3 regions of the Bacillus sp. DU-106 genome follow, and region 2 is predicted to be linked to each of the others. Evidence: a T-box and tRNA genes for the amino acid it is inferred to sense, from the RefSeq annotation. Region 2 holds a T-box; the other regions hold tRNA genes.
The links. The T-box of region 2 lies ahead of thrS (threonine--tRNA ligase). A T-box ahead of a tRNA ligase gene usually reads a tRNA of that ligase, here a tRNA-Thr.

Region 1 (7,536 bases), 1.4 Mb from region 2:
GTGAAGTTCAGGTAACACTGAATGGAGGCCCGAACCCACGCACGTTGAAAAGTGCGGGGATGAGGTGTGGGTAGCGGAGAAATTCCAATCGAACCTGGAGATAGCTGGTTCTCCCCGAAATAGCTTTAGGGCTAGCCTTAAGTGTAAGAGTCTTGGAGGTAGAGCACTGATTGGACTAGGGGTCCTCATCGGATTACCGAATTCAGTCAAACTCCGAATGCCAATGACTTATCCTTAGGAGTCAGACTGCGAGTGATAAGATCCGTAGTCAAAAGGGAAACAGCCCAGACCGCCAGCTAAGGTCCCAAAGTGTGTATTAAGTGGAAAAGGATGTGGAGTTGCTTAGACAACTAGGATGTTGGCTTAGAAGCAGCCACCATTTAAAGAGTGCGTAATAGCTCACTAGTCGAGTGACTCTGCGCCGAAAATGTACCGGGGCTAAATACACCACCGAAGCTGCGGATTGATACCAATGGTATCAGTGGTAGGGGAGCGTTCTAAGGACAGTGAAGTCAGACCGGAAGGACTGGTGGAGTGCTTAGAAGTGAGAATGCCGGTATGAGTAGCGAAAGACGGGTGAGAATCCCGTCCACCGAATGCCTAAGGTTTCCTGAGGAAGGCTCGTCCGCTCAGGGTTAGTCAGGACCTAAGCCGAGGCCGACAGGCGTAGGCGATGGACAACAGGTTGATATTCCTGTACCACCTCTTTATCGTTTGAGCAATGGAGGGACGCAGAAGGATAGAAGAAGCGTGCGATTGGTTGTGCACGTCCAAGCAGTTAGGCTGATAAGTAGGCAAATCCGCTTATCGTAAAGGCTGAGCTGTGATGGGGAAGCTCCTTATGGAGCGAAGTCTTTGATTCCCCGCTGCCAAGAAAAGCTTCTAGCGAGATAAAAGGTGCCTGTACCGCAAACCGACACAGGTAGGCGAGGAGAGAATCCTAAGGTGTGCGAGAGAACTCTGGTTAAGGAACTCGGCAAAATGACCCCGTAACTTCGGGAGAAGGGGTGCTTTCTTAACGGAAAGCCGCAGTGAATAGGCCCAAGCGACTGTTTAGCAAAAACACAGCTCTCTGCGAAGCCGTAAGGCGAAGTATAGGGGGTGACACCTGCCCGGTGCTGGAAGGTTAAGGAGAGGGGTTAGCGTAAGCGAAGCTCTGAACTGAAGCCCCAGTAAACGGCGGCCGTAACTATAACGGTCCTAAGGTAGCGAAATTCCTTGTCGGGTAAGTTCCGACCCGCACGAAAGGTGTAACGATTTGGGCACTGTCTCAACCAGAGACTCGGTGAAATTATAGTACCTGTGAAGATGCAGGTTACCCGCGACAGGACGGAAAGACCCCGTGGAGCTTTACTGTAGCCTGATATTGAATTTTGGTACAGTTTGTACAGGATAGGCGGGAGCCATTGAAACCGGAGCGCTAGCTTCGGTGGAGGCGCTGGTGGGATACCGCCCTGACTGTATTGAAATTCTAACCTACGGGTCTTATCGACCCGGGAGACAGTGTCAGGTGGGCAGTTTGACTGGGGCGGTCGCCTCCTAAAGTGTAACGGAGGCGCCCAAAGGTTCCCTCAGAATGGTTGGAAATCATTCGTAGAGTGCAAAGGCATAAGGGAGCTTGACTGCGAGACCTACAAGTCGAGCAGGGACGAAAGTCGGGCTTAGTGATCCGGTGGTTCCGCATGGAAGGGCCATCGCTCAACGGATAAAAGCTACCCCGGGGATAACAGGCTTATCTCCCCCAAGAGTCCACATCGACGGGGAGGTTTGGCACCTCGATGTCGGCTCATCGCATCCTGGGGCTGTAGTCGGTCCCAAGGGTTGGGCTGTTCGCCCATTAAAGCGGTACGCGAGCTGGGTTCAGAACGTCGTGAGACAGTTCGGTCCCTATCCGTCGTGGGCGTAGGAAATTTGAGAGGAGCTGTCCTTAGTACGAGAGGACCGGGATGGACGCACCGCTGGTGTACCAGTTGTTCTGCCAAGGGCATAGCTGGGTAGCTATGTGCGGAAGGGATAAGTGCTGAAAGCATCTAAGCATGAAGCCCCCCTCAAGATGAGATTTCCCATAGCGTAAGCTAGTAAGATCCCTGAAAGATGATCAGGTTGATAGGTTCGAGGTGGAAGCATGGTGACATGTGGAGCTGACGAATACTAATAGATCGAGGACTTAACCATATAATATGTAGCAATGTTATCTAGTTTTGAGAGAACATAAAAAACTTGTTGACTTTTAAAGTAAATAAGTTATAATAATGATTGTCTCAAAAGAATAATGTCTGGTAATGATGGCAGAGAGGTCACACCCGTTCCCATACCGAACACGGAAGTTAAGCTCTCTAGCGCCGATGGTAGTTGGGACCTTGTCCCTGTGAGAGTAGGACGTTGCCAGGCAATATTATTCCGCAGTAGCTCAGCGGTAGAGCTATCGGCTGTTAACCGATCGGTCGTAGGTTCGATTCCTACCTGCGGAGCCATTGGAGAGCTGTCCGAGTTGGCCGAAGGAGCACGATTGGAAATCGTGTATACGTCACAAGCGTATCAAGGGTTCGAATCCCTTGCTCTCCGCCATAGGATTTATAATATTTGGCCCGTTGGTCAAGTGGTTAAGACACCGCCCTTTCACGGCGGTAACACGGGTTCGAATCCCGTACGGGTCACCACTTTGGAGGATTAGCTCAGCTGGGAGAGCACCTGCCTTACAAGCAGGGGGTCGGCGGTTCGATCCCGTCATCCTCCACCATATAAATTTTATATGAATAGTATTATCGCGGGGTGGAGCAGCACGGTAGCTCGTCGGGCTCATAACCCGAAGGTCGCAGGTTCAAATCCTGTCCCCGCAACCAAATGGTCCCGTGGTGTAGTGGTTAACATGCCTGCCTGTCACGCAGGAGATCGCCGGTTCGACCCCGGTCGGGACCGCCATTTTAATAAGGCTCGGTAGCTCAGTCGGTAGAGCAGAGGACTGAAAATCCTCGTGTCGGCGGTTCGATTCCGTCCCGAGCCACCATTTATTTTAATAAAATACGCCGGCTTAGCTCAATTGGTAGAGCAACTGACTTGTAATCAGTAGGTTGGGGGTTCAAGTCCTCTAGCCGGCACCATGTAAGTTTCGGAGGGGTAGCGAAGTGGCTAAACGCGGCGGACTGTAAATCCGCTCCTTCGGGTTCGGCAGTTCGAATCTGCCCCCCTCCACCATTTACATAGGGGCATAGTTTAAAGGTAGAACTGAGGTCTCCAAAACCTCCAGTGTGGGTTCGATTCCTACTGCCCCTGCCAAATATATTTACACAACATGGCGGTTGTGGCGAAGTGGTTAACGCACCGGATTGTGGCTCCGGCATTCGTGGGTTCGATTCCCATCAGTCGCCCCATTTTTATTTTAAAAATTACAAATAATCTAATGGATACTTACATATAATTAAGTAAGAATTCGATGGGCTATAGCCAAGCGGTAAGGCAACGGACTTTGACTCCGTCATGCGCTGGTTCGAATCCAGCTAGCCCAGCCATTTTTGCGGAAGTAGTTCAGTGGTAGAATACAACCTTGCCAAGGTTGGGGTCGCGGGTTCGAATCCCGTCTTCCGCTCCAATAAAATTTAATATGGCGGCATAGCCAAGTGGTAAGGCAGAGGTCTGCAAAACCTTTATCACCGGTTCAAATCCGGTTGCCGCCTTTTCTTTTGTGCCGATGTGGCGGAATTGGCAGACGCGCACGACTCAAAATCGTGTTCCTTCGGGAGTGTCGGTTCGACCCCGACCATCGGTATCATGAACGGCGTAATAAAAGACTCTACACCAAATGTGTAGAGTCTTTTTATGTTTTCATCATACTATAAAATAAGCAAAAATGGTGTGTTGGTGAAATGGTTATAAATGATTAAGGTAAACTTATTCATTTAGTACATGCGATACAGTTGGGGAAAGCTACAAAACAATAAAGGGATAAATTTTTATCCCTTTATATAATTTCATTATTTTATAGAGAATTTCTCCAACCTGGTGACATGAAGTTAAATCCGACGCCACCAGTAGATATTAGTACATGATCAGCTGTTAATTTCGTAATTTCTAAGAACTTCTTTTCAAACTCTTCTCTGTTGTATTTGTACATAGTTGAGTGGCATGACCACATGTGCGTTGAAGTACTCAACCAGTCTCCTAATTCCTTTAATTCAGGAAACGACTCAAATCGAATTGGTTCATCTAATTTCATGAATCTCACTTGATAGATAGTTGGGTTTAACTTCTCTCCTATTCCTTTAAAAGCATGTGATTTTTTGTCTTTGGAATGTGTCATAATTCACCCTCCATCTTTTCTTCAAATTTTTTCCTATTTTTATTATACAACAATAGAAAACAATTATGGGAATAATATGGAAATCTTTATTGGCAATATAAAAAGACTGTAACAGAAATGTTAGAGTCTTTTTGTTAAATTATACTATGTGCTTCTAAAATTCGTAATAAACGTAGGAATTCATGTATAATATAACTTGTCGAAAGAACAAAATGATAGTGATTTATATTATGTCTGTAATATGAATCAAAAATGAACTTTTTATATTTCTTTTAAAAATGTGTTGAACACACATTATATTTCATATTAATATTTTTATGTAGATTTAAAACGGGAAAGAGAGTGGAAAGTATGGGCCGTAAATGGAACAATATTAAAGACAAAAAAGCATCAAAAGATGCAAATACAAGCCGTATATACGCGAAATTTGGGCGTGAAATTTATGTGGCAGCAAAACAAGGCGAGCCAGATCCAGAATCAAACCAAGCACTAAGAGTTGTATTAGAGCGTGCGAAAACATACAATGTTCCAAGAACAATTATTGATCGTGCAGTTGAAAAAGCAAAAGGCGGTTCAGAAGAAAATTATGACGAGCTTCGTTATGAAGGATTCGGACCAAATGGAGCTATGGTTATTGTAGATACACTTACAAATAACGTAAACCGTACTGCAGCAGATGTACGAGCTGCATTTAGCAAAAATAGTGGTAATATGGGTGTGAACGGTTCTGTAGCTTACATGTTTGATGCGACAGCTGTTATCGGCCTTGAAGGTAAAACATCAGATGAAGTTCTTGAAATTTTAATGGAAGCAGATGTAGATGCACGTGACATTCTAGAAGAAGAAGATTCTGTTATCGTGTATGCTGAACCAGATCAATTTCATGCAGTACAATCTGCACTTAAAGGTGCTGGCGTTGAGGAGTTTACAGTTGCAGAATTAACAATGCTTGCACAAAGTGATGTAACACTTCCTGAAGATGCTCAAGCACAATTTGAGAAAATGGTTGATGCATTAGAAGATTTAGAAGATGTTCAACAAGTTTATCACAACGTAGACTTAGGAGAGTAATACGATAGATGACCCTTTTCGCTTAGCGGATAGGGTCTTTTTTATGAAGTTAATTAAGGTGATGAAGTATTAAAGGTATTTTGTTGTAGGTAGGGAATATGATTATAGGGATATATAAAATATTCATTATCTCTAGGAGGCTTAATATGGAACATAAGACACCAAAGCATATCGTTGCTGTAGCCGGTTATTTAACAAATGGAAAAAATGAAGTGTTATTAACAAAAGTGCACTGGCGAGCTGATACGTGGGAGTTGCCAGGAGGACAGGTAGAAGAAGGCGAAGCGCTCGATCAAGCTGTCTGTAGGGAAATAAAAGAGGAAACAGGGTTAACGGTGAAGCCTATCGGAATTACAGGCGTTTATTATAATACTTCTATGCATATTCTAGCTGTTGTTTTTAAAGTAGCATATATAAGTGGTGAAATAAAAATTCAACCTGAAGAAATACAAGAGGCTAAATTTGTTGAGTTAAATGAAGAGAACATAGATGAGTATATAACGCGTCCTCATATGAAATCCAGAACGCTTGATGCAATGAGAGCAACACATTTTATTCCGTATGAAACGTGGGAAGTACAGCCGTATAATTTAATAGGAAGATTGTAAAGAAAAGAGTAGCCGATTTGAGATACATTCGAATCACTACTCTTTTTTTGTATACTGTTTAAGAAAAAGGTCAAAATAATAGTAGCACTAGTATTGATTTTGAGAACGTTTGTTCTGTATAATAAATCTATATGTTATATACATTTAGATTACTAGATAGTCAAAAGTATATATATTTGTAGATGATATAATTAAAGTGTAAAGTGAAAATATAATAGTCTTAAGGGTTTCTCTTTTATTGGTTATTCGTACTTTAACATAACCTATATTCAATATTTCAGATGAATAGTAGATAAAAAAAGACTGTGATACAATACTTTTTTATCCCACTATTTGCTAGGCAGTAAGCTTGATTAATGAGGACCGATTAAAGTTTCACTTTATACCTTACAATGATGTAAGGTACGTGTAAGAGAAATCGATGGGATATTTTTTTACAACAATGTATTCTTAAAGTAAGAGTTATATGCTGTGTGGAAAAGAGGTGTTCAAGATGAAAGAACGAGTATTATCTAGGGTGAACTATCATCAAAAAGTTGCATTAAATCCAATGACTAAACTTTTTTATAAAGCCATTATATTATTATTATTGTTAAGTTGTACGTTATTATTCATTGGAAATGTAATGATTGAGAAAAGTGATATTAGTAAATTACATGTACCGGCTAAGTTAGAGGTGCCAGAATCATTAACACATGCATTTATTGCGACAGAAGATAAAAGATTTTATCATCATAACGGTTTAGATTATATAGCAATTATTAGGGCCTCTGTTGAGAATATAAAGGCTGGTGGTGTCGTGCAAGGAGGAAGCACAATTACACAGCAGCTATCTAAAAATGCCTTTTTAACGAATGAACGTACATTTTCTCGGAAGTGGAAAGAGATTTTTTATACGAAAAAAATTGAACGCACATTTACGAAGGATGAAATATTAAAATTATATGTAAGTAATATTTATTATGGAGAAGGAGCATGGGGAATTGAAAAAGCAGCAAACCTTTACTTCGGTAAAAAGGTGAACCAATTAACGTTGGCTGAAAGTGCAATGATGGCTGCTGTAGTAAAAGCACCTGCTTATTACTCACCTGCCCAAAATTATGATAAAGCAGTAGAGAGACGTAATGTCGTTTTGAGACTAATGGAGAAAGAAGGCTATATAAGCCATGATGAGTATGTTCAAGCAGTTAGTGAGAAATTGGTAATTCGTCATGATATAAAAATAGAGCAGTCGATGTTAAATAGCGCGCGTAAAAAAGCAGTAAGTTAAGAGAAGTTCCTACAGAGGAGCTTCTTTTTTTGAATAAATTGTGACAAATTGTGACACAATATCGTCACAATTATTGTGTTTTTGTAATTTATGTGAGCGTGTTCATTGCGTGACGTATATAAGTGTTGATATTATGTGTATTGTGTACAATGCTGTATACAGAATATGAATTTAAAGAGGAATGTATATGAAATCAAATAAACTCATGGCTCTTGGTATAGTTTTTTCTATCGCAGTATTGATTGTAATTGGAACAATTGCGTATAGCATCATAAATGACAAAAAAGATA
Region 2 (7,536 bases):
TTTCCAAGAGCAGTACGAACTTGAACGTCAAGTTTTGGACCGTAGAATGCCGCTTCACCTTCAGCTTCATAGTAATCAAGACCCATTTCATCCATAGCTTCTTTTAACATACCTTGTGCTTTTTCCCACATCTCATCATCCGCATAATACTTTTTAGTATCTGCTGGGTCGCGGTAAGATAGACGGAATGAGTAGTTCTCTAAACCGAAATCTTTGTACACTTCTAGAGTTAAGTTTACAACACGTTTTAACTCTTCTTTAATTTGATCTGGACGAACGAAAATATGCGCATCGTTTAAAGTCATTCCGCGTACACGTTGTAATCCAGATAACGCACCTGACATTTCATAACGGTGCATTGTTCCAAGTTCCGCAATACGGATTGGTAATTCACGGTAGCTGTGAATATCATTTTTATAAACCATCATATGATGAGGACAGTTCATTGGACGAAGAACTAATTCTTCGTTATCCATTTCCATTGATGGGAACATGCCATCACGGTAGTGGTTCCAGTGACCAGAAGTTTCATAAAGCTCTCTGCTTCCTAGTACTGGAGTATATACGTGATCATAGCCTAAGCTTGCTTCTTTATCAACGATATAACGCTCGATAATACGACGAATTGTTGCACCCTTTGGTAACCAAAGTGGTAAACCTTGTCCTACTTTTTGGCTATTAGTAAATAGTTTTAATTCTTTACCTAATTTACGGTGATCGCGCTCTTTCGCTTCTTCAAGCATACGTAAGTGCTCATCTAATTCCGCTTTTTTAACGAATGCAGTACCGTAAATACGTTGTAGCATTTTATTATTGCTATCGCCGCGCCAGTAAGCACCTGCAACGCTTAATAATTTAAACACTTTAATTTTCCCTGTAGATGGAAGGTGAACACCACGACAAAGGTCGAAGAATTCGCCTTGCTCATAGATTGAAATAACTGCATCTTCTGGAAGATCGTTAATTAAATCTAATTTTAACTCATCGCCGATTTCTTCAAAGCGACGAATTGCTTCTGCACGTGGTACTTCATGACGAACGATTTCTAAGTTCTCGTTCACGATTTTTTGCATTTCTTTTTCGATTTTCTTGAAGTCTTCAACTGTAATTGCTTCTTCCATATCAATATCGTAGTAGAAGCCATTTTCAATTACTGGACCAATGCCGAGCTCAACCTTAACATCTTTATATAAACGTTTTAACGCTTGTGCTAAAAGGTGGGCTGTTGAATGGCGTAAAATATATAGGCCATCTTCAGAATCTAATGTAATGATAGAAACTGCACCATCTTCTTCGATTGGTGTAACAAGATCGATCATCTCATCGTTTAATTTTCCAGCTACAGCTTTTTTCTTTAAGCCTGGGCTAATAGAAGCTGCGATTTCTTCAGTTGTTACGCCTTTTGGAAACTCCTTCACAGCTCCATCAGGGAAAGTAATTTTAACTACATCTGCCATCACTGGTCACTCCTCTTTTTCTCAAAATAAAAAACACTCATCCCGTAAAAAGGGACGAGTGTTGAATTCGTGGTTCCACCCTTGTTCCAATTAACATAATTGTTAATTGCTCAAGTTCAACATAACGGTGTTGTCCGTTAGCAATTACTAGAAAAACCGTTCACTGCTAAAGTTTAGAGGTGGTAAGTAATAATCCCGTACTAGGAAGCTCACACCCTAAGGCTTCCCTCTCTGAAAATCGTAGAAAACTACTCATGTCCTCATCATGACATTTCAATATATTTCATTTATGTAGGTAATTATATGCTCAAAAACTTAGAAAATCAAGGGCGTTACCTTTATTTTTTAAATTTTTCACATTGCGCTCAAAATCATGTAATCCATGTAATTGGACCCGTTCTTGGAACACATTTCGCAAAGTAATAATCATATTATGGTCTTGTTCTTTCGTATATAAATAAATCTTTTTAGGCGAAATAGAAAGAAGCGGCGCAATTACTTTCGTATCAATATATACATCATTTTGCTTTAATAATTCCTCATCTATATATTGGACCAACTTCTCCTGTTTTAAACGTCTACCTTTATCATCATAAAAGATAAAGCTTTCATCAAAAATAAGATGCACGCAAGACAAACGTGATTTACGGCTACTTACTTGTTGCCGAAGCGTCTCAATGAACATTTGGTATTCTTGCTCCATCTTATATTCATCAATTGCCACTTCCGCAAGTTTAGCCACCATTTCCCTATATGTACGAAGACGAAAACGGATATATGATGAAAACGAGAATGAGAGCGGATCACAAAGCCAATTATTTAAAGAAGACTTAATATATGACTCAAATGCGTTACGCGTTAAATCCTGAGCTACACCTTTTCTTCTTCCCTTTAAAATCTCATGTGCCATGTGCAATATTTGATGACACTCTTCTTGTTCTTCATAAAAAAACTTTTCTTTTAAAATCGTATAAATCCACTCATTTTGTTTCACATTCACAATGAAATACACCATCACTGGCAATAAGATTTTTTCAATATAATTCGATTCACGTACTGGTATGTGAATCACCACTTTTTGTTCCTGTAAATACACACTCGTTTCCTTATATAACACTTCCGCTCTTTTCAGCAATTGTCTATATACGTGCATAGCATCATTTTTTTCTTCGAAGCAAATTTCAATCACTTTTGTCCCCCCTTTTATCCCCGCTCTAAAGGACTGTATCTATACGTTACAAATCCTATAAGAGTCCGTCCCGCGTGAATTTCACTCTTAGTAGAATCACATTTCCTATCGTTAGAAAATCCACTCAATATGGCTTGCTAATTTTATATATATTAAGGGAGGGAGAAAAAAATGATACAAGCTACTATGAATTTTTATTGTATACTTTACTTATCAATAAAAGGGGGTATCTGAATGTTTGAATATAAATTCGTAAAAGTCGAATTACATTGGGGGTTCACTCGCTCAAAACCAGCTGAAGACTACCAAGAAATTATTCAAGAACATGCTAGAGATGGCTGGAGGTTCGTACAGATTGTTGCCCCTACGTTTGGCAGTTCTGGACAACCTGAATATTTCGATCTCATATTCGAAAAGAAAATATCACTATAATACAAAAAAAGAGCAAGCTGAGAAGCTTACTCTTTTACTTATGACGACGGTTTTTCCCACCAATTGGAATTGGTTTCGCTAAATATTTAATTCTTTCCATAATACGTGCTGCTTTCATTTCTTCAGCCTCACCACGCTGCGTATACGTTAAATGGTGTTCCAGTTGTTTAAAATCAAAATTAGACGTAAAGAACGTCGGTAAGTTTTCTAACATACGGAATTGTAAGATTGCACCGAGTACATCGTCACGGACAAAGCTTGACATCGCTTCTGCCCCGATATCATCTAACATTAAAACTTGTACGCGTTTAACCGCATCAATCTTCTCACCAATCGAATTATCTTGAATTGAACTTTTAATTTCACGTAAAAATTCCGGGAAGTATACGAGCATCGAACTTATTTTCTTTCGAGCAAGCTCGTTCGCTATTGCTCCTAACAAATACGTTTTTCCTACACCAAATTTACCGTACAAATATAAACCTTGTGCTTTTTTACCTGGTTCATATGTACTTAAAAATTCATTCGCTGCACCAATCGCATCGATACGTGCATTTAAATCAGAAGGATCTAAGTTTTCCATAGTTGCCTGTAAAATATCCGTTGGCATATATACACTTTGAACAAGTTTTTCATATTTCTTTCTCTCGTCATGCGCTACTTTTCTAACGCAGCGATCGTATTGAATATCAATCATCTTCCCTTGAATAACAAGCTTTGGCTCGTACCCTTGTAGCATATTTTTACATGAGCCTAAATCCGGACAATCCACGCAACCTACACTTTGTCCAATATATTCATATAACTTCACAAGACTGCGCTCAATCATAGAAGTCGTTACTTCACCCTTATGTTCATCTATAAATTCTTTCACACGCGGATGCGCCATTACTTCTGCCTTTAATACTTCATATCTATTTTTAAAGTTTTCATTTTCCATTAATTTTGCAAATGAATTTTGAATATGCTCCATTTTCTCACCTCAAAGAGCGTTCATTCTCTTCTATTAATCACGCTTATATTTTTTTAACACTTCTTCTAGTCGTTTTCGTTCATCTTCTAGCGTACTTGCATCTTTTTCTACACTTACATCTTTCTTCACTGTTTCTTTCTCTTGTTCTTTCGGCTCTTCTTCCTTAAGCCAATCTGGCACCATTTCTTTCCGCACCGTTTTCTTCGCCGTACGGCCTTTTTTCTTCGTCTCAGCCCACTCTTGATATTGACGGTTCTCTTCTTTCGCTAACGCCATCGCGTCCGCTACTGTACCGACCTTTTTACGTGCCCAATGCCCAGCAATCTTCTCGACATACGTTTTCGCAAGTTTCATATCTGAGCGTAGCATAACATAATAAATAAGTACATTCACAACTCCTGGTGTCAATTTTTGATTAATCATGACATCTTCAACGATCTGCAAGTCCGCTTTCGTTGCCTCTGCACCACCAGAAATCTCTTTCAATAGTTGTTTTGGTGAGATTTCCTCTAGCTGCTTTATTAGCATCTCCTCTTGCGATGAAGGCTCTTTCTCTTTCATCGTACGTGCAGCATGAGGCTGTACTCTTTCACTTAATACCGGTAATGCTTGACCATTTTCAAATTGATACCAATCGCGCGCTCCTTTTCTAAGCCTTTCCATATCAATTGTTTGCATCTCTGTCACTGCACCAAGAACGATATTTTGCATCGATAACACATCTACACCATACACGTAAGCAAGTGTTATAACGCAGTCTCTCACTTGATCTGTAATCGCCTTTTTAGGAACAAGAGCGGACAATCCATCTACAAATAAAGAGAAATCAAAGAAATCATTCCAAACTTTCGGAGCATCTCCCTTCTCGTTACTTGGCATAGTTGTCGTTTTCGGAATACGAAGGTCTTCTTGCGCATGCTCAAGCTGTCCTGGATTAAACGAACCAAACACATCATTGAAAGAACGCGTAACATTTTCATAAGAAGCAAAATCAAATTCTTCTTCTAAGAAATATTGCTTTACTTGATTATATTTTGTCCTGCTCAATCGATTGTATAAAAAAATACTTAAAACAATATCATCAAAAAACTGCTTCGGAGATAAAGGTGGTTGCAACTCATATATGAACATTCGAATATCTTTTTCTTTCTTAATATATACCTTCAAAAGCCCAATTGCCTCTAACTTTACTCGTTCCTCATATACTTCAGGAAGTTGCATTTGCATAGTCACCATAAGGGAATGATGCGTATTCTCTTTTCCAAATACACGATCTTGCTCAAGCTCTCCCCATAGTGTCATGTATAAGCTAAAAGCTCTACTACCTATTAACGGCTGATACAACATCGTTAACACTTTCCGGTCGTAATTGTGCAGTAGTCCTTTCGCACTTACTTTATAACGATCAATCGGCAATAGCTCCATCCATGACTGTTTTTCCATTCTTGCTTTTCCTTTCTCTCATCCAATCTATCCTCTACTTCATTCGTTCTATCTTCATTATATAAATTCTTAGTGAAAAAGAGCTATTAGCTTGCGCTTCTAGCTCTCTTATCCTATTACTTACGGTATGTAAAGAGAATAAAATACAACTTCTACTCTCTTTCTTTTTGCAGTATATCTTTTAATTCTTCAATAAATACATTTAAATCTTTAAATTGACGATATACAGAAGCAAAACGTACGTAAGCAACATCATCAATATCGCGAAGTTCTTCCATAACAATTTCACCAATCATATCACTTTTCACTTCTGATATACCTAAATTACGCAGTTCACGTTCCACGCTTTGTGTTACTTCTTCTAATTGTCTTAAAGATACTGGTCTTTTTTCACACGCTTTAATTAAACCGCGTAAAATCTTTTCTTTATTAAACTCTTCTCGTGTGCCTTCTTTTTTTACAACGATAAGAGGTGACTCTTCTACCCTTTCAAAGGTCGTAAAGCGACTTAAGCAGCTTTCACACTCTCTCCTTCTTCGAATAGAGCGCCCCTCGTCTACCGGACGCGAATCTAACACTCTTGTACCATTATGAGAACAGGATGGACAACGCAATTCATTCACTCCTTTACATTATACTCTTTATTTTTCTCTACTCACTTCACCTAAAATATATATACAATATTATATAACTCATTCTAACTCTCTTACCACTTTAAGTTCCAGCGCATCACTTTATCATCTCATCCTTAAAAATAAGATGGTATATAGGGCACTACCTCATTTGCAAGAGTCCAATTTATTCAACTAACGAGTACGTTATATTTTCCCTTTTTTATAAACTAAAAAAGAGGTGCATTATACACCTCTTTACATTTTAAATCAATTATGTTCTTTTTTAAAGAGCTTTTGTTTCTCTCTGCTTAATTTCGAAGCTACCAGTGCCTCGAGGAAGCTCGATGCTCTCACGCGTTTTCGCGTTTAAACCTTCTGCAATATATTCTGCAGCAACATTTGGATCAATACGATCCCCACAAGTATAAACATCAATACTTGCGTAACCGTGCTCCGGAAAGCTATGAATTGTTAAATGTGATTCTGAGATAATTACTACTCCACTTACACCTTGTGGTGCAAATTTATGGAAAGCAACCTCACGCACTTCAGCACCAGCTCTTAGTGCTGCATCCACAAATAATTGTTCAATATACGGCATGTCATTAAGCTTGTCGAAATCGCAATCCCAAAGTTCAGCGATCACGTGACGACCCATCGTATCCATAGTATCCATTCTACAGTTCCCCCTTGTAAATTTATTCTAACTGTTCGAATTGAAAACTAATTTGCAATTTGGCTTGCTCCACTACCACGGGGGAAAGTTAGTCCAGAGAGGTCCTAACCCTTTAAGTAGTGACTACGTACCTCAGCTCTTAAGTTTACGAGTGTTAGTATACTTTGTTTATTTTCATTTTGCAACAACAGTTTTTTCGATTTTCTGTCATATTTTCCTCTTTACTTTTCCCTAAAAAAAATAAACGATTCACAAATGCAGTAATCACAACGTTTCGTGGTATGTCCACTTTTTAAAATATACTTATATAATTTTTTTCCTTTTCAGAAAAAATTAAAAAAAGAGGGCAAATATTGCCTTGCCCTCTCCTCCCTTATTCACTTAAATGTGTTGCACATTTTCTTGTTTCGCTAACTCTTGAACAACTAACGTTACAAGATCTACAACACGACGAGAGTAGCCCCACTCGTTATCATACCAAGCAAGTACTTTCACTTTACGATCACCCATTACCATTGTAGATAAACCATCGATAATAGCTGAGTGTGTATTTGTATTAAAGTCGATAGATACTAAAGGCTCTTCGCTGAATTCTACAATACCTTTTAACGCACCGTTTGCAACAGTTTTGAATGCATCGTTAATAGCTTCAACTGTCACATCGCGTTTTACATCTACTACTAAATCAACAAGAGACACGTTTGGTGTTGGTACACGAAGTGCCATACCATGAAGTTTTCCGTTTAAATGTG
Region 3 (7,536 bases), 280 kb from region 2:
CGTTCGTACAGAAACAAGCTTTAAAGTATTAGATACGACACAAACTGTTGTAAATGATGAAGTAATTGAAGTACCCGAAGAAACTGGATCTATTGCATTCGGTAAGTTTTATCAAAAAGACGGTGAAGCTCTTGAACAAAAACGAAATATAAAAGTAACTAATCATAATAAACAAGAGAAAAAAGAATTTAAAACAGAAATTTCTTATACACCAGCATCGTCTACTATTAACGATGCTGTCGCAAACGGTGTAAAAATCTCTGCTCCAGAAACAATTACTCTTGATGCTGGCAAAACAGGTGAAATTGAAGCAAAAATTAATGTTCCAGCCGGTGTGAAACAAGGCCGATATGAAGGGTACATTCATATTACGAACACAAAAAATAAAGAAGAAACATATCAAATCCCATTCTCTATTCGTGTATCAGAGCCTGGTATTGAAAATGCAATACTATCAAGAAAAGCAATTTCAACTGATACATCTAAATTCAATCCATACGGTGAATCGTATGTTCACGGAGCATTCCAATTAAACAGCGAACTTGAAACGTTAGATCTTATCGTAAAAGATTCCAAAACAAATAAAGCTCTTGGCTTCATTGGAACATTAAACACGAGTGGCCTAAAAACTGATGTGTATTACTACTTAGATTCATTCTTTAATGGAAAAGTGTATCCTTTTACAAATGATCCTGCAAAACCAATCGGTAATGAGAAAATCAACTTACCAGAAGGAGACTACACAATTGAGTTTGTCGGTTATGATAAGGCTGGGAAAGCACGTGTAAAAGGTGATTATGTTGTAATTGATAATACACCACCAGAAGTGAAATTAACTGGATTAAAACCTGGTATTTACGAGTTAAATGAAGAAAATTATACAGTAGAAGATGGCAAAAAAGCACTATGGATTAAAGGAAATGTATACGATTCAAACGTTGATTACTTAAAAGGAAAAGGATTAAACATTACGCAAGAAGCGAATGGCGTTATGTACTATGACTATTCTCCATACTTGCATAAGTTTTTACCGATTAATGCAAATGGCGACTTTAAAGTTGGCATTACACCTGACTCCTTCAGAACGGAAGGTCCAATGAACACAGGCGTATATATTTTCGATTATGCAACTGCAGGTCCTGACTATCCAAACGGTGTAAATAACTACTGGTTTATCCCGCAAGGTGCTCAATATGCAAAAACTAGTTACGATAAAAAAGAATTATATAAAAATGACGAGTTCACAGTAACACTAAACGCGAAACACGTAAAACAATTTGTTGCTGGGCAATTTAATGTAAACTTCCTAGAGAAGAACTTCAAATTTGCAAATGCGAAATTTAATCCTGCTTTTGAAAAGCTACTTTCCCAAAAAGGGGTAACCGCAAAAGTAAATGAACCGAAACTAGAGGCAGGCTCTGTTACAGTTGGCGGAGCTATCGATGACAAAAATTTTGCTGGATTAGATGGTGATTTCCCGTTCATTGATGTAACGTTCAAAGTAGAAAATGATGAGTTTTATGAAGCAAACGCTCAATTAGAATCACCAATTTTTGTTTACTGGAAACAAGGTGAATCAGAACCAAATAGAATGCGTGTACTTCAAGATCAAACATTCTCAGTTATGTCCTTAAACTCATTAGTAGAAGGAAATATTAAACCTGGTGCATTCTTAAATGAACGCGGATATTTAGATGAAAAGTTCGATTATACAAAGCTTGGCGTAAAAGTATATGCGACTGATTCTTACCGTCATAAGTTTGAAGGCTCACTAGATAAATACGGATACTTCAAACTAAATGGACTTCCAGTTAATAAACGCGACTATAACTTATATGTAGAGGTGCCAGGACATTTAACAAGCCGCCTAACAACGAAACTTGGTACTGAAAAAGACGGTAAGTTGCTTGGCCAATATTATTATGCAAGACCTGACGAAAACCTTGCCGGCGATGTAAATGGTGATAAAGTAATCGATATTAAAGATGCTGAAATTATTGCTAGCAACTATGGTAAAAAAGGACTAACTGTAAAAGACGGAGATCTTAATAAAGATGGTATTGTCGACGAAAAAGATATTCGCTTCGTTGAAAAGAACTTCTTGAAAAAAGGGCCAGATGCATCTAAATCACAAACACCTGTAGAAAAATCAAAAAGCGGTACACTGGCAGATATTTTAAAGAAATTAGGATTAACGCCTAAAAAATAATAAAGTGAAACTTTAATCAATTGAGGTTTTACTGCCCGGCAAATAGCGGAATAATAAAGAGCACTCTACGTAAAATAGAGTGCTCTTTTTCTATAAACGACCCTTATCCAGCAAAAGGGGTATATTGGGGATATACAAGGGAAACCGGAAAAGGAATTTATATTAAATTATATAAGTTCAGAGGTAAGAAGCAGTTTCCCACCCTGAACTATTTAGCAATTATTATAGTACTGGTGCCATTGTTTCTTTTAATACTTTTACAGAATGAGCGAACTTCGCTTTTTCATCTTCATTTAGCTCAAGTTCTACAATTTCACGTACACCTTCGCGGTTAATTACAGCTGGAACACCTACGTAAGCATCTTTCTCGCCGTATTGACCTTCAAGGTATGCAGATACAGTTAATACGCTGTTCTCGTTGTTTAAGATTGCTTTAGTTACACGAAGTAGTGACATACCGATTCCGTAGTAAGTTGCACCTTTACGCTCGATGATATGGTAAGCTGCATCACGTACGTTTTCGAAGATTTTGTCTAAGTCTTCTTGTTTGTACTGTTCGTTGTTAGCTAAGATTGTTTCTAATTTTTGTACACCGATAGTAGCGTGGCTCCATACTGGAAGTTCAGTGTCACCGTGTTCACCAACGATGTAAGCATGAACGTTACGTGGATCTACATCTAAGTAGTCACCTAACATGTAACGGAAACGAGCAGAGTCTAAAGTAGTACCAGAACCGATTACGCGCTCTTTCGGTAAACCAGATTCTTTCCAAGTTACGTAAGTTAAAATATCAACTGGGTTAGTTGCGATTAAGAAGATTCCATCGAATCCGCTATCCATAATGCCTCGAACGATTTGTTTAAAGATCTTTGTATTTTTCTCAACTAAGTCTAAACGAGTTTCACCTGGCTTTTGTGGTAACCCAGCAGTGATAACAACTAAATCTGCATCTTTACAATCTGCATAGCTACCGCTCCAAACTTTTGTTGGTGATGGAGAGAATGGTACCGCATGGCTTAAGTCCATTGCTTCCCCTTCTGCTTTTGCTTCATTAACATCTACTAATACGAATTCTTCAGCTACACCTTGGTTGATCATTGAGTAAGCGTAACTACAACCTACAGCTCCTGTTCCTACTAATACTACACGATTGATACCTTTTTTCATGGTAATTTCCCCTCTCTATTGTTCACATATATTTTTTTATGATTGTTTAAGTAATTAATTAAAATACTAATTTAATGTTGTTTAACTTCTTTACATTCATATTGTAGCACGTATTATTGTGAATTACTTCACAAATTATGACCTATTTGTGAACTTTTTCACATAGAGTGTAAAGTTATTGGAATAGGTGTGGAATCCATTTCAATGGAGGCGTTTTCTTTAGATTGTGAAAGGGATTTTCTTGTGGTTTTTGTCGGTAAGTGAAATTATACCGGCGATTTTTAGAATATATCGACCGTAACTCCAAATATATCAGCGATTATTAAAATTTATCGATCGTAACTCAAATTATATCAGCGATTTTTGCAATATATCGACTTACCGACAATACTGACAACATAAAAAAGCTGTCTTCAGTAGATCACAGCTATTGAGAGAAAGCAGCTTCTTCTATATATTATTTATTTTCCACAGTAGCTCCCAGATGCATTTTCATCGGTTTCTCCAAGTGTAGGAGGCTACAGCCATACAGCTGGGGTAAAAGTTCAAGTTGAAGTTAATTCCTTCATATTCATACAGGTCCAAATAATTAACATGATTGTATTTACGGCTCTCTATGTACCCAACTGCAACAGCGAATACTTCATATTTCTTCTATTGCATAAAAAAGCAGACTATCCAAAGTCCATTTTTATACAACAAAAAAGAGATAGCAGATTATGCTATCTCTTTTAGTATGACCCGTACGGGATTCGAACCCGTGTTACCGCCGTGAAAGGGCGGTGTCTTAACCACTTGACCAACGGGCCAGTTCTGGCAGAGAAGAAGGGATTCGAACCCTCGCACCGCGTTCGCGATCTACTCCCTTAGCAGGGGAGCCCCTTGAGCCACTTGGGTACTTCTCTATAAATATGGCTCCGCAGGTAGGACTCGAACCTACGACCGATCGGTTAACAGCCGATAGCTCTACCACTGAGCTACTGCGGAACAATTATGGTGGGCCTAAATGGACTCGAACCATCGACCTCACGCTTATCAGGCGTGCGCTCTAACCAGCTGAGCTATAGGCCCATAATTGAAAAGCGGGTGAAGAGAATCGAACTCTCGACCAGAGCTTGGAAGGCTCTTGTTTTACCACTAAACTACACCCGCATTAAATTGTAAATGGTGAGCCATGAAGGACTCGAACCTTCGACCCTCTGATTAAAAGTCAGATGCTCTACCAACTGAGCTAATGGCTCATTTTGAAAGTGGTGCCGACTAGAGGACTTGAACCCCCAACCTACTGATTACAAGTCAGTTGCTCTACCAATTGAGCTAAGTCGGCTTGCGTTTTCAAAATGGTGGCTCGGGACGGAATCGAACCGCCGACACGAGGATTTTCAGTCCTCTGCTCTACCGACTGAGCTACCGAGCCTTTATGTAAAAATGGCGGTCCCGACCGGGGTCGAACCGGCGATCTCCTGCGTGACAGGCAGGCATGTTAACCACTACACCACGGGACCATTTGGTTGCGGGGACAGGATTTGAACCTGCGACCTTCGGGTTATGAGCCCGACGAGCTACCGTGCTGCTCCACCCCGCGATGATAAAATATTTACTTTAGAAAAAATGGAGGAGGTAGAGGGATTCGAACCCCCGCGCGACTCTCGCCGCCTGTCGGTTTTCAAGACCGATCCCTTCAGCCGAACTTGGGTATACCTCCGAGATATATACGTCTAATGGTGGACCTTGTAGGACTCGAACCTACGACCGGACGGTTATGAGCCGTCTGCTCTAACCAGCTGAGCTAAAGGTCCTTTATGGTAGCGGCGGAGGGGATCGAACCCCCGACCTCACGGGTATGAACCGTACGCTCTAGCCAGCTGAGCTACACCGCCATAAATGATATTAATATAAGTGGAGCCTAGCGGGATCGAACCGCTGACCTCCTGCGTGCAAGGCAGGCGCTCTCCCAGCTGAGCTAAGGCCCCATGTTTTTTAGGAATATCGGGAAGACAGGATTTGAACCTGCGACCCCCTGGTCCCAAACCAGGTGCTCTACCAAGCTGAGCCACTTCCCGTTAATAAAAGCGCGCCCGAGAGGAGTCGAACCCCTAACCTCTTGATCCGTAGTCAAACGCTCTATCCAATTGAGCTACGGGCGCATATGGTGCCGAGGGCGGGGGTCGAACCCGCACGGTGGTCACCCACCGCAGGATTTTAAGTCCTGTGCGTCTGCCTGTTCCGCCACCCCGGCATGTCATATTGAAAATTGGAGCGGAAGACGGGATTCGAACCCGCGACCCCAACCTTGGCAAGGTTGTATTCTACCACTGAACTACTTCCGCAAGACATGTATGAGTTATTTAATTAAAAGTGCGGGTGAAGGGAGTCGAACCCCCACGCCAAAGGCGCCAGATCCTAAGTCTGGTGCGTCTGCCAATTCCGCCACACCCGCATATTAATTTATTTAAGAAAAATGGGGCGACTGATGGGAATCGAACCCACGAATGCCGGAGCCACAATCCGGTGCGTTAACCACTTCGCCACAACCGCCATGATTTCTGGTGCCGACTAGAGGACTTGAACCCCCAACCTACTGATTACAAGTCAGTTGCTCTACCAATTGAGCTAAGTCGGCTAAATGGTGGAGGATGACGGGATCGAACCGCCGACCCCCTGCTTGTAAGGCAGGTGCTCTCCCAGCTGAGCTAATCCTCCATTTGCCTGGCAACGTCCTACTCTCACAGGGACAAGGTCCCAACTACCATCGGCGCTAGAGAGCTTAACTTCCGTGTTCGGTATGGGAACGGGTGTGACCTCTCTGCCATCATTACCAGACTATATTCATTTAAGACAAGAATTATTGTAACTCATTTACTTTTGAAAGTCAACAAGTTTTTTATATTCTTTCAAAACTAGATAACATTGCTTCATATTATATGGTTAAGTCCTCGATCTATTAGTATTCGTCAGCTCCACATGTCACCATGCTTCCACCTCGAACCTATCAACCTGATCATCTTTCAGGGATCTTACTAGCTTACGCTATGGGAAATCTCATCTTGAGGGGGGCTTCATGCTTAGATGCTTTCAGCACTTATCCCTTCCGCACATAGCTACCCAGCTATGCCCTTGGCAGAACAACTGGTACACCAGCGGTGCGTCCATCCCGGTCCTCTCGTACTAAGGACAGCTCCTCTCAAATTTCCTACGCCCACGACGGATAGGGACCGAACTGTCTCACGACGTTCTGAACCCAGCTCGCGTACCGCTTTAATGGGCGAACAGCCCAACCCTTGGGACCGACTACAGCCCCAGGATGCGATGAGCCGACATCGAGGTGCCAAACCTCCCCGTCGATGTGGACTCTTGGGGGAGATAAGCCTGTTATCCCCGGGGTAGCTTTTATCCGTTGAGCGATGGCCCTTCCATGCGGAACCACCGGATCACTAAGCCCGACTTTCGTCCCTGCTCGACTTGTAGGTCTCGCAGTCAAGCTCCCTTATGCCTTTGCACTCTACGAATGATTTCCAACCATTCTGAGGGAACCTTTGGGCGCCTCCGTTACACTTTAGGAGGCGACCGCCCCAGTCAAACTGCCCACCTGACACTGTCTCCCGGGTCGATAAGACCCGTAGGTTAGAATTTCAATACAGTCAGGGCGGTATCCCACCAGCGCCTCCACCGAAGCTAGCGCTCCGGTTTCAATGGCTCCCGCCTATCCTGTACAAACTGTACCAAAATTCAATATCAGGCTACAGTAAAGCTCCACGGGGTCTTTCCGTCCTGTCGCGGGTAACCTGCATCTTCACAGGTACTATAATTTCACCGAGTCTCTGGTTGAGACAGTGCCCAAATCGTTACACCTTTCGTGCGGGTCGGAACTTACCCGACAAGGAATTTCGCTACCTTAGGACCGTTATAGTTACGGCCGCCGTTTACTGGGGCTTCAGTTCAGAGCTTCGCTTACGCTAACCCCTCTCCTTAACCTTCCAGCACCGGGCAGGTGTCACCCCCTATACTTCGCCTTACGGCTTCGCAGAGAGCTGTGTTTTTGCTAAACAGTCGCTTGGGCCTATTCACTGCGGCTTTCCGTTAAGAAAGCACCCCTTCTCCCGAAGTTACGGGGTCATTTTGCCGAGTTCCTTAACCAGAGTTCTCTCGCACACCTTAGG

Region 1: it has a tRNA-Thr gene. The T-box ahead of thrS (threonine--tRNA ligase) is inferred to sense a tRNA for this amino acid. The anticodon was not compared.
Region 3: it has a tRNA-Thr gene. The T-box ahead of thrS (threonine--tRNA ligase) is inferred to sense a tRNA for this amino acid. The anticodon was not compared.

The regions. Positions count from the first base shown of each region.
Region 1 is NZ_CP026607.1:522,644-530,179, forward strand. It holds rRNA gene C3Y97_RS02745 (23S ribosomal RNA) at 1-2,175, shown strand, start outside; rRNA gene rrf (5S ribosomal RNA) at 2,276-2,391, shown strand; tRNA gene C3Y97_RS02755 (tRNA-Asn) at 2,400-2,474, shown strand; tRNA gene C3Y97_RS02760 (tRNA-Ser) at 2,477-2,568, shown strand; tRNA gene C3Y97_RS02765 (tRNA-Glu) at 2,586-2,660, shown strand; tRNA gene C3Y97_RS02770 (tRNA-Val) at 2,665-2,740, shown strand; tRNA gene C3Y97_RS02775 (tRNA-Met) at 2,767-2,843, shown strand; tRNA gene C3Y97_RS02780 (tRNA-Asp) at 2,847-2,922, shown strand; tRNA gene C3Y97_RS02785 (tRNA-Phe) at 2,932-3,007, shown strand; tRNA gene C3Y97_RS02790 (tRNA-Thr) at 3,026-3,101, shown strand; tRNA gene C3Y97_RS02795 (tRNA-Tyr) at 3,112-3,195, shown strand; tRNA gene C3Y97_RS02800 (tRNA-Trp) at 3,203-3,276, shown strand; tRNA gene C3Y97_RS02805 (tRNA-His) at 3,296-3,371, shown strand; tRNA gene C3Y97_RS02810 (tRNA-Gln) at 3,435-3,509, shown strand; tRNA gene C3Y97_RS02815 (tRNA-Gly) at 3,515-3,589, shown strand; tRNA gene C3Y97_RS02820 (tRNA-Cys) at 3,604-3,674, shown strand; tRNA gene C3Y97_RS02825 (tRNA-Leu) at 3,685-3,766, shown strand; gene C3Y97_RS02830 (DUF3884 family protein) at 3,977-4,297, opposite strand; gene C3Y97_RS02835 (YebC/PmpR family DNA-binding transcriptional regulator) at 4,649-5,368, shown strand; gene C3Y97_RS02840 (NUDIX hydrolase) at 5,515-5,976, shown strand; gene C3Y97_RS02845 (transglycosylase domain-containing protein) at 6,470-7,246, shown strand; gene C3Y97_RS02850 (DsbA family protein) at 7,434-7,536, shown strand, end outside.
Region 2 is NZ_CP026607.1:4,547,890-4,555,425, forward strand. It holds gene thrS (threonine--tRNA ligase) at 1-1,457, opposite strand, end outside; T-box leader at 1,505-1,733, opposite strand; gene ytxC (putative sporulation protein YtxC) at 1,765-2,646, opposite strand; gene C3Y97_RS23135 (DUF4177 domain-containing protein) at 2,881-3,078, shown strand; gene dnaI (primosomal protein DnaI) at 3,113-4,051, opposite strand; gene C3Y97_RS23145 (replication initiation and membrane attachment family protein) at 4,085-5,494, opposite strand; gene nrdR (transcriptional regulator NrdR) at 5,647-6,108, opposite strand; gene speD (adenosylmethionine decarboxylase) at 6,392-6,775, opposite strand; gene C3Y97_RS23160 (glyceraldehyde-3-phosphate dehydrogenase) at 7,166-7,536, opposite strand, start outside.
Region 3 is NZ_CP026607.1:4,827,384-4,834,919, forward strand. It holds gene C3Y97_RS24640 (S8 family serine peptidase) at 1-2,209, shown strand, start outside; gene C3Y97_RS24650 (L-lactate dehydrogenase) at 2,432-3,376, opposite strand; tRNA gene C3Y97_RS24655 (tRNA-Glu) at 4,114-4,185, opposite strand; tRNA gene C3Y97_RS24660 (tRNA-Ser) at 4,191-4,281, opposite strand; tRNA gene C3Y97_RS24665 (tRNA-Asn) at 4,289-4,363, opposite strand; tRNA gene C3Y97_RS24670 (tRNA-Ile) at 4,371-4,447, opposite strand; tRNA gene C3Y97_RS24675 (tRNA-Gly) at 4,458-4,528, opposite strand; tRNA gene C3Y97_RS24680 (tRNA-Lys) at 4,542-4,617, opposite strand; tRNA gene C3Y97_RS24685 (tRNA-Thr) at 4,628-4,703, opposite strand; tRNA gene C3Y97_RS24690 (tRNA-Phe) at 4,718-4,793, opposite strand; tRNA gene C3Y97_RS24695 (tRNA-Asp) at 4,806-4,881, opposite strand; tRNA gene C3Y97_RS24700 (tRNA-Met) at 4,885-4,961, opposite strand; tRNA gene C3Y97_RS24705 (tRNA-Ser) at 4,989-5,081, opposite strand; tRNA gene C3Y97_RS24710 (tRNA-Ile) at 5,099-5,175, opposite strand; tRNA gene C3Y97_RS24715 (tRNA-Met) at 5,180-5,256, opposite strand; tRNA gene C3Y97_RS24720 (tRNA-Ala) at 5,277-5,349, opposite strand; tRNA gene C3Y97_RS24725 (tRNA-Pro) at 5,366-5,439, opposite strand; tRNA gene C3Y97_RS24730 (tRNA-Arg) at 5,450-5,523, opposite strand; tRNA gene C3Y97_RS24735 (tRNA-Leu) at 5,527-5,615, opposite strand; tRNA gene C3Y97_RS24740 (tRNA-Gly) at 5,632-5,706, opposite strand; tRNA gene C3Y97_RS24745 (tRNA-Leu) at 5,736-5,816, opposite strand; tRNA gene C3Y97_RS24750 (tRNA-His) at 5,839-5,914, opposite strand; tRNA gene C3Y97_RS24755 (tRNA-Thr) at 5,924-5,999, opposite strand; tRNA gene C3Y97_RS24760 (tRNA-Val) at 6,004-6,079, opposite strand; rRNA gene rrf (5S ribosomal RNA) at 6,084-6,199, opposite strand; rRNA gene C3Y97_RS24770 (23S ribosomal RNA) at 6,301-7,536, opposite strand, start outside.